2 regions of the Bradyrhizobium sp. YCK136 genome follow, and region 1 is predicted to be linked to the other one. Evidence: predicted binding sites of a transcription regulator. Region 1 holds the regulator's gene; the other holds the start of a gene.

Region 1 (8,420 bases):
TCTCGGTGCTGCTGATCCTTGGCGGCATCATCGTTTCGCTGATCGTCGGCGCTTTCCCGGCGATCAAGGAATACGGCTTCTCCTTCCTGTGGACGCAGCGCTGGGCGCCGTCGGCGGATCCGCCCGTGCTCGGCGCGCTCGGGCCGATGTACGGCACGCTCGTCACTTCCTTCATCGCGATGCTGATTGCCATTCCCGTTGGCCTCGGCATTGCGATCTTCCTCACCGAGCTCTGTCCGCAATGGCTGCGCCGCCCGATCGGCATGGCGATCGAGCTGCTCGCCGGCATTCCCTCGATCATCTACGGCATGTGGGGCTTCTTCGTGCTGGGCCCGTTCCTGGCCAACACCTTCCAGCCCTTCATGATCAAGATCTTCGACGGCGTTCCTGTCTTGGGCGCAATCTTCGCGGGTCCCCCGTCCTATCTCAGCCTGTTCAACGCCGCGCTGATCCTCGCCATCATGGTGCTGCCCTTCATCACCTCGATCTCGGTCGACGTGTTCAAGACGGTGCCGCCGGTGCTGAAGGAGGCCGCCTACGGCGTCGGCTGCACCACCTGGGAAGTCGTGCGCAGCGTGGTGATCCCCTACACCCGCGTCGGCGTCATTGGCGGCGTCATGCTGGCGCTGGGTCGCGCGCTCGGCGAGACCATGGCGGTGACGTTCATCATCGGCAACTCGTTCCGCATCTCCTCCTCGATCTTCGCGCCGGGCACCACGATCTCGGCGGCGATCGCATCCGAGTTCGCCGAGAGCGACGGCCTGCACCAGTCCGGCCTGATCCTGCTCGGCCTTCTGCTGTTCGTGCTGACGTTCTTCGTGCTCGCAGCGGCACGGCTGATGCTGATGCGGCTGGAAAAGAAGGCGGGGAACTAGCGCCATGAACCCGATCTATTCACGCCGCCGCCGCAAGGACATCGTCGTTCGCGGACTCTGCATCGCCGCCGCCGCCTTCGGCGTCACCTGGCTTGCGCTGATCCTGATCACGCTGCTTTACAACGGCATCGCCGGTCTGAACCTCGAGATTTTCGTGGCAGACACGCCGCCGCCGGGCTCGACCGAAGGCGGCCTGCGCAACGCCATCGCCGGTTCGATCATCATGACCGTGCTCGGCGTCGGCATTGGCGCGCCGCTCGGCCTGTTCGCCGGCACCTATCTCGCGGAGTACGGCCGCAACGACCGCCTGACCTCGGTGATCCGCTTCATCAACGACATCCTGCTCTCGGCGCCCTCGATCATCATCGGTCTGTTCATCTACGGCGCGGTGGTGGTGCCGATGCGCGGCTTCTCGGCGATCGCAGGCAGCCTCGCGCTCGCCGTCATCGTCATCCCGGTGGTGCTGCGCACGACCGAGGACATGCTGCTGCTGGTGCCGAACGCGCTGCGCGAGGCGGCGTCCGCGCTCGGCCTGCCGCGCTCGCTGGTGATCAAGCGGATCGCCTATCGTGCCGCCCGCTCCGGCCTCATCACCGGCGTGTTGCTAGCCACCGCCCGCGTCGCCGGCGAGACCGCGCCGCTGCTCTTCACCGCGCTGTCGAACCAGTTCTTCAGCCTTGGCCTGAACAAGACGATGGCGAACCTGCCGGTCACCATCAACAACTTCGTCCAGAGCCCCTACGCCTATTGGAAGCAGCTCGCCTGGAGCGGCGCGCTGCTGATCACGATTACCGTGCTTGCCCTGAATATTGGCGCGCGCATCCTTGGCGCCGAGAGGACCGCAAAATGAGTGAGCTTTCCGTATCGATGAGCGCGGCCGGTGGGCTGCCCCAGGCGCCGCTGCTGCCGGAAGCGCCGGCCAAGGTGACGGTGCGCAACCTCAACTTCTATTACGGCGAGCACCACGCGCTGAAGAACATCAACCTGACGCTCGGCACCAACCGCGTCACCGCGTTCATCGGCCCGTCCGGCTGCGGCAAGTCGACCCTGCTGCGCATCTTCAACCGGATGTACGACCTCTATCCGGGGCAGCGCGCCACCGGCCAGCTCATGCTCGACCAGACCAACATCCTCGACGGCAAGCTCGACCTCAACCTGCTGCGCGCCCGCGTCGGCATGGTGTTCCAGAAGCCGACGCCGTTCCCGATGACGATCTACGAGAACATCGCCTTCGGCATCCGCCTCTACGAGAAGATCTCGAAGTCCGAGATGGACGACCGCGTCGAGAAGGCGCTGCGCGGCGGCGCGCTTTGGAACGAGGTCAAGGACAAGCTCAACGCCTCCGGCCTGTCGCTCTCCGGCGGCCAGCAGCAGCGCCTCTGCATCGCCCGCACCGTCGCGGTGCGGCCCGAGGTGATCCTGTTCGACGAGCCCTGCTCGGCGCTCGACCCGATCTCGACCGCCAAGGTCGAGGAGCTGATTCAGGAACTGTCCGAGAACTACACGATCGCGATCGTCACCCACAACATGCAGCAGGCGGCGCGCGTCTCCGACAAGACCGCGTTCATGTATCTCGGCGAGCTGATCGAGTTCGACGACACCAGCAAGATCTTCACGTCGCCGAGCGACCGGCGCACGCAGGATTACATCACCGGCCGGTTCGGCTGAGGAGACGGGACATGGGTTCTGAACATACCGCAAAGGCCTTCGACACCGACCTCCAGGAGCTCACCCGGCTCGTCGCCGAGATGGGCGGGATCGCCGAGCGCATGATCGTCGATTCCGTCGACGCGCTGATCCGCCGAGACGTCGCGCTCGGCCAGCGCGTCGTCGCCACCGACACCGAGCTCGACGCGCTGCAGAAGCGCATCGAGGAGCGCGCCGTGCTCACCATCGCCCGCCGCCAGCCGATGGCGGTCGATCTGCGCGAGATCGTCGGCGCCATGCGCGTTGCGACCGATCTCGAGCGCATCGGCGACCTCGCCAAGAACATGGGCAAGCGCGTCGCGGCGCTGGAGACGGATTTTCATCCGCTCAAGCTGTTCCGCGGCCTCGAGCACATGACCGACCTCGTGCAGCAGCAGGTCAAGTCGGTGCTGGACGCCTATGCCGCGCATGATCTGCCGGCGGCGATGGCGGTGTGGAAGGGCGATGAGGAAGTCGACGCCATCTGCACCTCGCTGTTCCGCGAGCTCCTCACCTACATGATGGAGGATCCGCGCAACATCTCGTTCTGCATCCATCTGATGTTCTGCGCAAAGAACATCGAGCGGATCGGCGACCACGCCACCAACATCGCCGAGACCGTGTTCTACATGATCGAGGGCCAGGCGATCACCGACAAGCGACCGAAGGGCGACATGACGACCTTCGCCACGACGGTCCCGAATACCTGAAGACTTAAGGAGCGACGACACCATGGGCGCACGCATTATGGTGGTTGAGGACGAGGAAGCTCTCACCGAGCTTCTCCGCTACAACCTCGAAGGCGACGGCTATGATGTGGAGACGGTGATGCGCGGCGACGACGCCGACACCCGCCTCAAGGAACACATCCCCGATCTGATCGTACTCGACTGGATGCTGCCGGGCCTGTCGGGCATCGAGCTGTGCCGCCGGCTGCGGACCCGGCCCGAGACCAAGCAGCTCCCGATCATCATGCTCACCGCGCGCGGCGAGGAGAGCGAGCGGGTGCGGGGTCTTGCGACCGGCGCCGACGACTACATCGTCAAGCCGTTCTCGGTGCCGGAGCTCCTGGCGCGCGTGAAGGGCCTGCTGCGGCGCGCAAGCCCGGAGCGGCTCGCCACGGTGCTGGCCTATGGCGACATCGAGCTCGATCGCGACAAGCGCCGCGTCGCGCGCTCGGGCCGGCCGATCGACCTCGGCCCGACCGAATATCGCCTCTTGGAGTTCTTCCTGGAGCATCCCGGCCGCGTGTTCTCGCGCGAGCAGCTGCTCGACAGCGTCTGGGGCCGCGACATCTACATCGACGAGCGCACCGTCGACGTCCACATCGGCCGCCTGCGCAAGCTGCTCAATCTCGGCCGCGAGCAGGATCCCATCCGCACCGTCCGCGGCGCCGGCTACGCGCTGGATGATCGCTTTGCGAAGGCGGAGCAGACGTAGGGTTTGCAGGCGTTGGTTTAGCGGGCTACAGCCACACTCTCAGTGTCGTCTCGGACAAGCGTAAGCGCAGATCCGGGACCCATAATCACAGGGCGTGGTTGTCGCGCGAAGAAGGTAACTCCGAGTCCCCGTAGCCACATCTTGCGGTGGTTATGGGTCCCGGATCTGCGCGCGCTTCAGGCGCGCTTGTCCGGGACGACATCGAGTTTGTTGGGCCGTCAACGCGTGACGGCCGTCACTCGATTTCAGAACAAACTCACCGCGAGGGCTTCGCCGGTGCGCGCCGGCGATCCGCGGCGGGCTGATATGCCACGCGCGAGTGCTGCGCGCAGTAGGGCAGGCCCGACAGCGCCCTGCCGCCGCAGAAGAAGAAATCCGGGCTCGAGGGATCGCCGACCGGCCAGTGGCAGGTCGCCTCGTTCAGCTCCAGCAGCGACAGCCGCTGGCTCATCGGCACCACGTTGTCGTAGGTGACCGGTTCGGCCTCCACCTCGACCTCGAAGGCCTGCGCCAGCGCGGTGTTGCCGCGCGCAATGGGGCGGCTCACCCGCATCATGTGCTGCGCGGGGCGCGCCTTGCGCGGCCGCGGAGCCGCCGATGAGGGGCTCTTGGCGCGGCCGGATAGGCCGAGCCTGTGTACCTTGCCGATCACGGCATTGCGGGTCACGTTCCCGAGCTCGGCTGCGATCTGGCTGGCCGACAATCCGGCCTCCCAGAGCTTTTTCAACTGCTCGACGCGATCGTCGGACCAGGTCAAAACCGTCATTGCACCCTTTCCCTCGCCGTGCGGCTGCCATCCTGGCGCCTCGCGGCGAATGCCTAAGCCTCGAAAAACCCGTGCCGTCAGAATCCCTTAAGGCTCGCCGGGCGCGCCGATAACGCCCGAACGTCTACGCCGGTACATGAGGACTTAGAGGATCAGAAACACTGCACGAGATGTCGTATCTGACAAGCCAAACGCTACAATATGGCGTGACTCACGCGCAAGAGTCCGCCGACTCGCTTCCACATGTTCCGTGGCGAAAACCCCGCAATTTCGGCTCCGCAAGACTACGGATTCAGCGTTTCGCGAGGCTTTCGGGCGGCATTGACACCGGTTTCACCAGGCATAAGATAGTGTCACGTGCCGCCCTTAAAAGGCGGCACGTTTCGTTTTCCGGGCCGGTCAATGGTGCGCTGCATGAGCGTGTTCAGGCCGTCCGCAACATCAAGTGATCGTCATGACTAACAGCGCAGCGCCGCATTTGCTTCCCGTTTTCGCCAGATCCGACCTCGGTTTCGAGCGCGGCGAAGGTTGCTGGCTGATTGCGACCAATGGCGATCGCTATCTCGATTTTACCTCCGGCGTCGCCGTGAACGCGCTCGGCCACGCCCATCCCGCGCTGGTCAAGGCGCTGCAGGAGCAGGCCACAAAACTCTGGCACATGTCGAACCTGTTCCAGAGTCCGGACGGCGAGAAGCTCGCGACGCGCCTCTGCAATGAAAGCTTCGCGGACTTCGTGTTCTTCTGCAATTCCGGCGCCGAGGCGCTGGAAGGTGTGATCAAGCTGGTCCGCCATCATCACTTCTCCAAGGGTCATCCGGAACGTTACCGCATCATCACCTTCGAAGGCGCCTTCCACGGCCGCACGCTGGCGACGCTGGCTGCGACGGGATCTGCAAAATATCTCGAAGGGTTTGGTCCGCCGATGGATGGCTTCGACCAGGTCCCGCATGGCGACATCGAGGCCGTGAAGAAGGCAATCGGTCCGCAGACCGCCGGCATCCTGATCGAGCCGATTCAGGGCGAGGGCGGCGTGCGTTCCGCAACACCTGCGTTCCTCCAGGCATTGCGCCAGCTCTGCGACGAGAAGGGCCTGCTGCTCGCCTTCGACGAGGTGCAGACCGGCATGGGCCGCACCGGCGATCTGTTCGCGCATCGGCGTACCGGCGTCACACCTGACGTGATGTCGCTGGCCAAGGCGCTCGGCGGCGGCTTCCCGATCGGTGCGATCCTGGCCACCGCGGACGCGGCGGCCGGCATGGGTCCCGGCTCGCACGGCTCGACCTTCGGCGGCAATCCGCTCGCGGTCGCGGCGGCGAACGCCGTGCTCGACGTCATGCTGAAGCCTGGCTTCTTCGATCACGTGCAGAAGATGTCGCTGCTGCTCAAGCAGAAGCTCGCCTCCGTGATCGATCGTCATGGCGATGTCGTCAGCGAGGTGCGCGGCGAGGGCCTCCTGATCGGCATCAAGGCCGTGGTGCCATCAGGCGATCTCGTCGCGGCGCTGCGTAACGAGAAGCTGCTCACGGTCGGCGCCGGCGACAATGTCGTGCGTTTCCTGCCGCCCTTGATCGTCACCGAAGCCGAGATCGAGGACAGCGTCGGGCGGCTCGAACGCGCCTGCGCCGCGATCTCGTCCAGTCAGACCAAGCGGGCGGCAAGCTGATGAGCAAGTCGCCGAAGCACTTCCTCGATATCAACGAGCTCCCGCTGTCGGAGCTCAAGAGCATGCTCGATGCCTCCTCCGCCATGAAGGCGAAGCAGAAGGCGCATCAGCCGGTGAGGCCGCTCGAAGGCAAGACGCTGGCGATGATCTTCGAGCGCCCGTCGACCCGTACGCGGGTGTCGTTCGACGTCGCCATGCGCCAGCTCGGCGGCGAGCCCATCATGCTCACCGGCGCCGAGATGCAACTCGGCCGCGGCGAGACCATCGCCGACACCGCGCGCGTGCTGTCGCGCTATGTCGACGCCATCATGATCCGTATCCTCAACCACGACGCCTTGCTCGAGCTTGCGGCCAACGCGACCGTGCCCGTCATCAACGGCCTGACGCGGCGCTCGCATCCCTGCCAGGTGATGGCCGACCTTCTGACCTATCAGGAGCACCGCGGCCCGATCGAGGGCCGGACGGTGGCCTGGACCGGCGATGACAACAACGTGCTGGCGTCCTGGGCGCATGCCGCGGAGCGCTTCAAGTTTCAGCTCAATGTCGCAACGCCTCCGGAGCTTGCGCCGAAGAAGGCGATGCGCGACTGGATCAAGGCTTCAGGCGCGCCGATCATGCTCGGCACCGATCCGGAAGCCGCCGTGCGCGGCGCCGATTGCGTCGTCACCGACACATGGGTGTCGATGGGCGACAAGGAGGGCGAGCACCGCCACAACGTGCTCAAGCCCTACCAGGTCAATGCCAAGCTGATGTCGCTGGCCAAGCCCGACGCGCTGTTCATGCACTGCCTGCCCGCCCATCGCGGCGAGGAGGTCACCGACGAGGTGATCGACGGTCCGCAATCGGTCGTGTTCGACGAGGCCGAAAACCGCCTGCACGCGCAGAAGGGTATTCTGGCCTGGTGTTTTGACGCGGTGAAGTAAGTTTGGCGTAGGCCTGGCGGCCGCCTCACATGCAACTGTCGTCCTGGCGAACGCCAGGACGACGCGGAGGTTGCCGTCCTTGCATACGTCCATTCTGCATTGCCGGATGCAGCCGGAACCCCTACCATTTCCCACCCACCGACCCCAGATAGACGGCCATGGATTCCCAATCCCCTGACATGAAAACCAGGCCGGAAGGCCCGGTTCGCGAACCATCAGCGGTTCCGATCGACGACGCCGTGCTGCCCTACGAGGTCGACGCGCTCGACGTGCGCGGCCGGCTGGTGCGGCTCGGTCCGGCGCTCGACGACATCCTGACCAAGCACGATTATCCCGCGCCCGTCGGCAAGCTGCTCGGCGAGGCCATCGTGCTGACGACGCTGCTCGGCTCGGCGCTGAAATTCGAGGGTCGCTTCATCCTCCAGGCCCAGACCGACGGCCCGGTGTCGTTCCTGGTGGTGGACTACAAGGCGCCGGACCAGCTTCGCGCCTATGCCCGCTTTGACGCCTCGCGCCTGGGCACGGCGAAGGATTCCGGCGCGCTGCTCGGCCGCGGCCATCTCGCCATGACCATCGACCAGGGCCCCGACATGAGCCGCTACCAGGGTCTGGTCGCGCTCGACGGCGGCAGCCTCGAAGGCGCTGCCCACGAATATTTCCTGCGCTCCGAGCAGATCCCGACGCGCGTGCGTCTTGCGGTCGGCGAGGAGTGGCGCTCGAACGACGGCGGCAGGCATCGCTGGCGCGCCGGCGGCATGTTGATGCAGTTTCTGCCGAAGGCGCCGGAGCGCGCGCGGCAGGCGGACTTGCATCCCGGCGATGCGCCCGAGGGCGCCGAAGTGCACGCCGTCGCCGAAGATGACGCCTGGGTCGAGGCGCGCTCGCTGGTCGAGACCGTCGAGGACGTCGAGCTGATCGATCCGGAACTGTCCGGCGAGCGGCTGCTCTACCGCCTCTTCCACGAGCGTGGCGTGCGCGTATTCAAGCCGCTGGTCCTGAAGGCGCAATGCTCCTGCTCGCGCGATGCGGTCGCCGCGATGCTGAAGAGCTTCTCGCCGGACGATCGC
Region 2 (8,420 bases), 4.7 Mb from region 1:
GCCGCTCGCCCTGGCCCGTTCGAGCCCAGGTGCATCGGCCTTGTTCGAGATGACGAGGGAAATTTCCGCCGGAAAATCCGGCGCGCTGGCTGCCTTGATCAGCGCGACCATGTTGGAGCCGCGGCCGGAAATCAGGATGGCGACGCGGCGCTTCATCACGGCGCCAGATCGAGATGGCCATTGTAGACGACGCGATGCTCGCCCTCGGCGGGGATCACGGTGCCGAGCTGCGCCACGCTCTCGCCTGCTTCGGTGAAGACCTGCACGACCCGGTCGACCTTGTCCGGCTCGACGATCGCGATCATGCCGATGCCGCAGTTGAAGGTGCGCAGCATTTCGAGCTCGGCGATGCCGGCCTGCGCGGCCAGCCATTTGAACACCGGTAGCACGGGCAGCCGCGCCAGATCGATGCCGACGCCAAGGTTCTTGGGCAGCACGCGCGGAATGTTGTCGGTGAAGCCGCCGCCGGTGATGTGGGCGAGCCCCTTCACCGCGCCGGTCTCTCGGATCGCGCGCAGGCAGGATTTGACGTAGAGCTTCGTCGGCGTCAGCAGCGCGCCGCCGAGCGTCATGACAGGCGCGAACGGCGCCGGCGCCTCGAAGCCGAGGCCGGACTGCTCGACGATCTTGCGCACCAGCGAGAAGCCGTTGGAGTGCACGCCCGACGAGGCAAGACCGATCACGGCGTCTCCTGCGGCGATGTCCTTGCGCGGCAACAGCGTACCGCGCTCGGCGGCGCCGACGGCAAAGCCGCCGAGGTCATAGTCGCCGTCCTTGTAGAGGCCTGGCATCTCGGCGGTCTCGCCGCCGATCAGGGCACAGCCGGATTCCCGGCAGCCATCGGCGACGCCGGCGACGATCGAGGCGGTCGCCTCCGGATCGAGCTTGCCGCAGGCGAAATAGTCGAGGAAGAACAGCGGCTCGGCGCCCTGCACCACGAGGTCGTTGACGCTCATGGCGACCAGATCGATGCCGATGCCGCCATGCAGGCCGGTTTCGATCGCGATCTTGACCTTGGTTCCGACGCCGTCGGTGGCGGCGACCAGGACGGGATCCCTAAAACCGGCCGCCTTGAGGTCGAACAGGCCGCCGAAGCCGCCGATCTCGGCGTCGGCGCCGGGCCGCGCGGTGGCGCGCACCATCGGCTTGATCAGATCGACCAGGCGGTTGCCCGCGTCGATATCGACGCCTGAATCGGCGTAGGTGAGGCCGTTTTTGCGGTCGGTCATGCCCGATTTCCAGTGGGGTTGCGGCTGGTTACGTCGAATTCCGGGGACGCGCAATGGCTCGCATGGCGCTCGGCGCCATACTATGTAGATATCAACGGGTTCAGCCTTCAAACGGGGCGGATTCGAGGTCAGGCCGGGTGCCGGGAAGCGCCGCGTGAGTATTCCGAACATCATCACTTTGGGCCGCATCATGCTGGTCCCGATCATCGTCTGGGCCATCGTGTCGAGCCAAATGGAGGTGGCGTTCGCCGTCTTCCTGATCGCCGGGATCAGCGATGCCGTGGACGGCTTCCTCGCCAAGCGCTTCAACATGGCAAGCGAGCTCGGGGCCTTGCTCGATCCGCTCGCGGACAAGGCGCTGCTGGTCTCGATCTATATGTCGCTCGGCATCTGGGGCGCGATTCCGCGTTGGATCGTGATCCTGGTGGTATCCCGCGACATCATGATCGTCGCCGCCGTGATCGTGTCCTGGCTGTTCGACCGGCCCGTCGAGATGAAGCCGTCGAAAGTGTCGAAGCTCAACACCGTCGCCCAGGTGGCATTCGCAGCGCTGGTGCTGGCCGCGCTTGCCTTCGGTTTCAAGCCGGCGCCCTATGATATTATCCTGATGGGCCTCGTCACGATCTTCACGCTCTCCTCCGTGTCGCTCTATCTCGTCGAGTGGGTCCGGCACATGAGCACGATCGAGGCCAAATGAGCGCGAACCGGCCCCGCAAAAGGCCAACTCACGCCCGATCAAGTCGAATCTTTCAAGCGAAGCCGGCCGTCCGGCATGGAGCAAAGCAAGCGTGGCAGGCCGCGTTCACCCCCGACAATTGGCGTTCTCGCTGCCACACGCGGAGAGCCTCAGCCGGGACAATTTCCTCGAAGGCCCCGCCAACGCTGCCGGCCTCGCCTTGATCGACGGCTGGCCGGAATGGCCGAACCGGATCATGTGGCTGGCCGGCCCCGAAGGCAGCGGCAAGAGCCATCTCGCCGCGATCTGGGCCGAGGAGGCCGGCGCCCGCTCGACCACGGCCAATGCGTTGTCCGCCGCAGGCGTTCCTGGCGCGCTCGCCACCGGCGCGCTGGTGGTCGAGGATCTCAAGGCCAAGGATTTTGACGAGCGCGCCCTCTTCCACCTGATGAACCTCGCCCGCGAGGACGGCGCCTACGTCCTGTTCACGGGGCGCGAGGTGCCGGCTGCTCTGGACATCGAGCTCAACGACCTGCGCTCGCGGCTGCGCGCCTTGCCGGTGGTCACGCTGCTGCCCCCCGACGACCAGCTCTTCCGGGGCCTGATCGTCAAATTTTGTGCCGACCGCCAGCTCACCGTGGACGAGAGCGTGGTCAGCTACCTCGCCACCCGCCTGGAGCGATCCTCGGCCGCCGCCCGCCAGGCCGTGGAACTGCTCGACAGCGAAGCCCTGCGGCTCGGCCGCCCGGTGACCCGGGCGCTGGCCGCCGAGCTGCTCCGCGACGCCTGACCCCGCCCCAACGCCGCTTGACGGCGCGGAACGGCGGAACATCAATGTCATCGAAACGTCATCGCCCTAACACATGCTCCCGGCGGTTTTGCGCATCAGTCGCAAATTGGGGCAAACTGGATGGACCGACTTCTCATGGACTCCGCGCAAGCTGTTGAAATAAAAGAAAAAGTCCCGGAGACGGAAAGCCTGCCGGCGATCGCATCGAGCCCCGAGCGATTCATCAACCGCGAGCTGTCCTGGCTGCATTTCAACCGCCGCGTCCTGGAGGAATCGGTCAATCCCAGCCATCCCGTGCTGGAGCGGGTGCGATTCCTGTCGATTTCCGCGAACAACCTCGACGAATTCTTCATGGTCCGCGTCGCCGGCATCAAGGCCCAGGTACGCGAGGGCATTGCCGAGCGCAGCCCCGACGGCCTGACACCGTCCGAGCAGCTCGCGCTGATCAACCGCACGGTCTCCCAGCTTGCTTCCGACCAGCAGGCGATCTGGCGCGACCTGCGCGCCACGCTGGCCGATGTCGGCATCGTGCTGGTGGACGGCAAGGAGGTCACCAAGGCGGAGCGGACCTGGATCGAGGACTACTTCCTCAACAACGTGTTCCCGCTGCTGACGCCGCTCGCGATCGACCCGGCCCATCCCTTCCCGTTCATCCCGAGCCTCGGCTTCACCATCGCACTCCAGCTCACGCGCGCCGCCGACGGCAAGCAGATGAACGCGCTGATCCGCATGCCCGGCAAGATCGACCGCTTCATCCGCCTGCCGTCCGAGGGCACGATGCGGCTGATCTCGCTGGAGCAGGCGACAGCCCTGTTCATCAACCGACTGTTCCCCGGCTACAATCTGCATGGCCAGGGCGCCTTCCGCATCCTCCGCGACTCCGAGCTCGAAATCGAGGAAGAGGCCGAGGATCTCGTCCGCCTGTTCGAGACCGCGCTGAAGCGCCGCCGCCGCGGATCGGTGATCCGGCTCGAGATCGACGCCAAGATGCCGGAGCAGCTGCGCAACTTCGTGCAGCATGCCCTCTCCGCCGCCGACGACGAAGTATTCCTGGTCGACGGCGTGCTCGCCATGAACGAGCTGTCGCAGCTCACCCGCCTCGACCGACCCGACCTCGAATTCACGCCTTACGTGCCGCGCCATCCCGAGCGCGTGCGCGAGCATGGCGGCGACATCTTTGCCGCGATCCGGCAGAAGGACCTTGTCGTCCATCACCCCTACGAATCCTTCGACGTGGTGGTGCAGTTCCTCCAGCAGGCAACGCGCGACCCCGATGTCGTCGCGATCAAGCAGACGCTCTACCGCACCTCCAACAATTCGCCGATCGTGCGCGCGCTCGCCGAAGCCGCCGAGGCCGGCAAATCCGTCACCGCGCTGATCGAGCTCAAGGCGCGCTTCGACGAGGAGGCCAACATCCGCTGGGCGCGCGACCTCGAACGCGCCGGCGTGCAGGTCGTCTACGGCTTCCTCGAACTGAAGACGCACGCAAAACTCTCGATGGTGGTGCGCCGCGAGGGCGGCAGCCTCACGACCTACGTCCACACCGGCACCGGCAACTACCACCCGGTCACCGCGCGCATCTACACCGACCTCTCCTACTTCACCTCCGAGCCGACCATCGGCCGCGACGCCGCGCGCGTCTTCAACTTCATCACCGGCTATGCCGCGCCGAGCGATCTGGAAAAGATGGCGGTGTCGCCGCTGACCCTGCGCAAGCGCATCATCGAGCACATCCAGGGCGAGACCGCGCATGCGCGGCACGGCCGCCCCGGCGCGGTCTGGATGAAGATGAATGCGCTGGTCGACCCCGACATCATCGACGCGCTGTATGAGGCCTCACAGGCCGGCGTCCAGGTCGAGCTCGTGGTGCGCGGTATCTGTTGCCTCAGGCCCGGTATCCCTGGCCTGTCGGAGAACATCCGCGTCAAGTCGATCATCGGGCGCTTCCTGGAACACGGCCGAATCTACTGCTTCGGCATGGGCCAGGGGCTGCCGAGCACGAAAGCGGCTGTGTATATCTCCTCGGCCGACATGATGCCGCGCAACCTCGACCGCCGCGTCGAAGTGCTGTGTCCACTGCAAAATCCCACGGTGCATCAGCAGGTTCTCGAACAGATCATGGTCGCGAATCTCAAGGACAATGAGCAGAGCTGGCAATTGTTGCCGGATGGGTCCTCAACGCGTATGAAGACCGCGAAGGGCGAGGAGCCTTTCAACGTCCACAACTACTTCATGACAAATCCGAGTCTGTCTGGCCGTGGAAAGTCGCTCAAGGAATCCTCGCCGCGCCGTCTCACGCGCCGGAACGAACGCCATCCATCCTGATCGGACGTCGACGTGACTCGGCCGCGCAAGCGCGGCTCGAGCGTCGCGGTCATCGACATCGGTTCCAACTCGGTCCGCCTCGTCGTCTACGAGGGACTGGCGCGGAGCCTCATTCCGATCTTCAACGAGAAGACGCTGTGCGGCCTCGGGCGCGAGGTGCAGAGCACGGGCCTGCTTGCGCCCGACGCCGTCGACAAGGCGCTGACCTCGCTGAAGCGATTCCGCGCGCTGTGCCGCGTGATGCAGGTCGGTCGCGTGTTCGCGATCGCGACCGCCGCCTGCCGCGACGCCTCCAATGGCCCCGACTTCATCGCCAAGGCCGAGCGCATCTGCGCCGTCAAGATCGAGATTCTGTCGGGCCCGCGCGAGGCGCGGCTGTCGGCGCTCGGCGTGATTTCCGGCATCCACCACCCCGACGGCATCGTCGGCGATCTCGGCGGCGGCTCGCTCGAACTGATCGACGTGCGCAGGAACAGCGTGCGCAGCGGCGTGACGCTGCCGCTCGGCGGGCTCGCGCTCCAGGACCTCGCCCACAAATCGCTCAAGCGCGCCGACCGTATCGTGCGCGAGGAGCTCGACGGGGTGCCGCAGCTCAAGGCGGGCAGCGGCCGCACATTCTACGCCGTCGGCGGCACCTGGCGCGCGCTCGCGCGCATCCACATCATCCAGAGCGGCTATCCGCTCCAGGTGATGCACGGCTATTCCATCTCTGCAGCGGAAGCGCTCGACTTTTCGCGCCGCCTTCGCCGTCTGGCGGCCGCCGACATGCTCGCCGATATCGAGATCGTTGCCGATGCGCGGCGCCCGCTCCTCACCTACGCGGCGCTGGTGCTCGAGCACATCATCCGCGTGGCAAAGCCCAAGACCATCGTGTTCTCGACCTTCGGCGTACGGGAGGGCCTGCTGCACGAGAAGCTGACGGAAACCGAGCGCAACAAGGACGGGCTGATCTGCGCAGCCGAAGAGCTCAACCAGCTGCTGTCGCGCTCGGCCAAGCACGCCCGCGAGCTGATCGCCTGGACCGATCGCCTGGCGCGCGTCGTGAAGCTGCGCGAGACCGAGGAAGACCGCCGCTTGCGCCACACCGCGTGCCTGCTCTCCGACATCGGCTGGCGCGTGCATCCCGATCACCGCGGCGAGCAGACGCTGAGCCTCGTCGTCAACGGCAATTTCGGCGCGATCACCCACACCGAGCGCGCCTTCGTCGGCCTGTCCGTGTTCTATCGCTATGCGGGCCTGAGCGAGGAAAACCAACCGCCGGCCACCATGCAGGAGTTACTGACGCCGGCCCAGCTCGACCGCGCCCGCCTGCTCGGCGCGGCATTCCGCGTCGCGCATCTGATCTCGGCGGCGCGGCCGGGCGTGCTGCCCGCCACGCATTTCCGCAGCCAGGGCCGCAAATTGATGCTGGTGTTCGAGCATCGTCTCGGCGACATCGTCGCCGACCGCGTCGGCAGCCGCTTCCGCCAGCTCGCCCGCCTGGTCAACCGGGCCGGCTCGATCGTGCGTCGGTAGTTCACCTCTCCCTGCGGGAGAGGTGAGATATGCGTCCCTCGGAAAAGTTTACTCTGCCGACGCCTTGGCGTGGCGCTCGGAGGATTCCAGCGCCGCCTGGCTCAGGCTGCGCCGGCGCCAGATGGTGCCGACGACCAGCACGACGATGACGCCGAGCGCCGCGCAGAAATATTCGCCGCCTCCACCGCCATGGCCGAATTGGGCCGGGATGCGCAGTGCACCGAGCATGTTGTCCAGCGAGGCACCGAACGGACCGTCGAACAGCGTGTGCAGCTTCGGTGCGACGCCGGGATCGGTCGCGATCACCTCGCCCGCGATCCAGCCGAGCAGCGCAGCGCCCGCCCACACCAGGACCGGGAGCTTGGCGAGCAGCGCCATGATCAGCGCCGCACCGGCGACGATCAGGGGAACGCTGATGGCAAGGCCGAGGATCAACAGCGGCACGCTGCCATTGGCCGCGGCGGCGACCGCAATGACGTTGTCCAGGCTCATGACGATGTCGGCGACGACGACGATCTGCACCGCCTGCCATAGATGCGAGGCCGACTCGACGCCGTCCTCGTCCTCGTTTTCAGGCACCAGGAGCTTGGCCGCGATCACGATCAGCGCGAGACCGCCGACGAGCTTGAGATACGGCAGCTCCATCAGGCTTGCGACGATGCCGGTGAAGATGATCCGCAGCACCACCGCCGCGCCGGCGCCCAGGATCATGCCCCACAGCCGGTGCCGCGGCTTGAGGCCGCGGCAGGCGAGCGCGATCACCAGCGCGTTGTCGCCGGAGAGCAGGATGTTGATCCAGATGATCTTGCCGACCGCAATCCAGAAGGTCGGCTCGGCCATCTCATTGCGGAACTGGGTGAAGAATGCCCCGATCGTAGCGGGATCGAAGATCTGCCAGAGCCAGTTCACAATGAGTCCTTTCGCCCCGTCGCTTTAACGTATCGGCTGAATGATCAGCCGACGATCTCGTTGCCCGAGAAGAACTGCGCGATCTCGATCGCGGCGGTCTCCGGAGCATCCGAACCGTGCGCGGAGTTCTCGCCGATCGACTTTGCGTAGAGCTTGCGGATGGTGCCTTCGGCCGCCTTGGACGGATCGGTCGCGCCCATCGCGTCGCGGTACTTGGCGACGGCGTTCTCGCCTTCGAGCACCTGGACGACCACCGGGCCCGAGGTCATGAACTCGACGAGTTCGCCGAAGAACGGACGCGCCTTGTGGACGGCATAGAAGGTCTCGGCCTGTTCCTTGGTCATGCGGATGCGCTTCTGCGCGACGATTCGCAGGCCCGCCTTCTCGATCACGGCGTTAACCGCACCGGTCAGGTTACGCGCGGTCGCATCGGGCTTGATGATCGAGAAAGTGCGTTCGATGGCCATGATCTTGTCCTTGAGAAGAAAAGCGGTGGTTCGGAGTTGCGGGGCTTATATCGGCGCCTTCGCCAGACGGCAAGCGACCGCCAAAACCCTCCTCCCGGGCGCTTCGCCGCAGGCCGCCCCGGCGGATCCAGCGATGGATTACCGAGATTTCATCGAGATGAACCCAATCTGAAGCCCCCATTCAGGCTTTGGTTCAGCTTCGCCGGCGTAAGGTTGGGTCTATCGAAACCAAAGCCTGATCATCAGGCAGACCGTTTCGGCGGCCTTTCCATCGACGCGATACCCCGCGCCGGCAGTTTTGAGGAGATCACCATGTTGAGGAAACTTTCGCTTGCCGCTGTCGCTGCGGTCGCGCTGGGTGCCGCGCTGGCACCGACCTCGGCCTCTGCTCACTGGCATGGCGGCGGCTGGGGCTGGCACGGCGGCGGCTGGCATCACGGCTATGGCTGGGGTGGCCCGCGCTTCTATGCCCCCGTCTCCTACGGTTATGGCGGCTGCTATGTGCGCCG

What was found. Region 1 encodes PhoB, which activates phosphate uptake and scavenging genes when phosphate is short. Its sites were predicted from a motif close to TGTCATNNANCTGTCAT; they were not measured.
Region 2: a site for PhoB is predicted at 2,741-2,757, ahead of ACFLEY_RS20065 (RNA degradosome polyphosphate kinase). Genes of this name have one in related genera too.

What each region holds. Positions count from the first base shown of each region.
Region 1 covers NZ_CP172424.1:9,277,875-9,286,294, reverse strand. The annotation lists gene pstC (phosphate ABC transporter permease subunit PstC) at 1-875, shown strand, start outside; gene pstA (phosphate ABC transporter permease PstA) at 880-1,725, shown strand; gene pstB (phosphate ABC transporter ATP-binding protein PstB) at 1,722-2,543, shown strand; gene phoU (phosphate signaling complex protein PhoU) at 2,555-3,271, shown strand; gene phoB (phosphate regulon transcriptional regulator PhoB) at 3,294-4,001, shown strand; gene ACFLEY_RS44975 (GcrA family cell cycle regulator) at 4,258-4,767, opposite strand; gene ACFLEY_RS44970 (aspartate aminotransferase family protein) at 5,222-6,430, shown strand; gene argF (ornithine carbamoyltransferase) at 6,430-7,353, shown strand; gene ACFLEY_RS44960 (Hsp33 family molecular chaperone) at 7,512-8,420, shown strand, end outside.
Region 2 covers NZ_CP172424.1:4,204,724-4,213,143, reverse strand. The annotation lists gene purN (phosphoribosylglycinamide formyltransferase) at 1-156, opposite strand, end outside; gene purM (phosphoribosylformylglycinamidine cyclo-ligase) at 156-1,229, opposite strand; gene ACFLEY_RS20075 (CDP-alcohol phosphatidyltransferase family protein) at 1,384-1,926, shown strand; gene ACFLEY_RS20070 (DnaA ATPase domain-containing protein) at 2,018-2,695, shown strand; gene ACFLEY_RS20065 (RNA degradosome polyphosphate kinase) at 2,831-5,020, shown strand; gene ppx (exopolyphosphatase) at 5,033-6,535, shown strand; gene ACFLEY_RS20055 (TerC family protein) at 6,584-7,444, opposite strand; gene ndk (nucleoside-diphosphate kinase) at 7,489-7,911, opposite strand; gene ACFLEY_RS20045 (hypothetical protein) at 8,224-8,420, shown strand, end outside.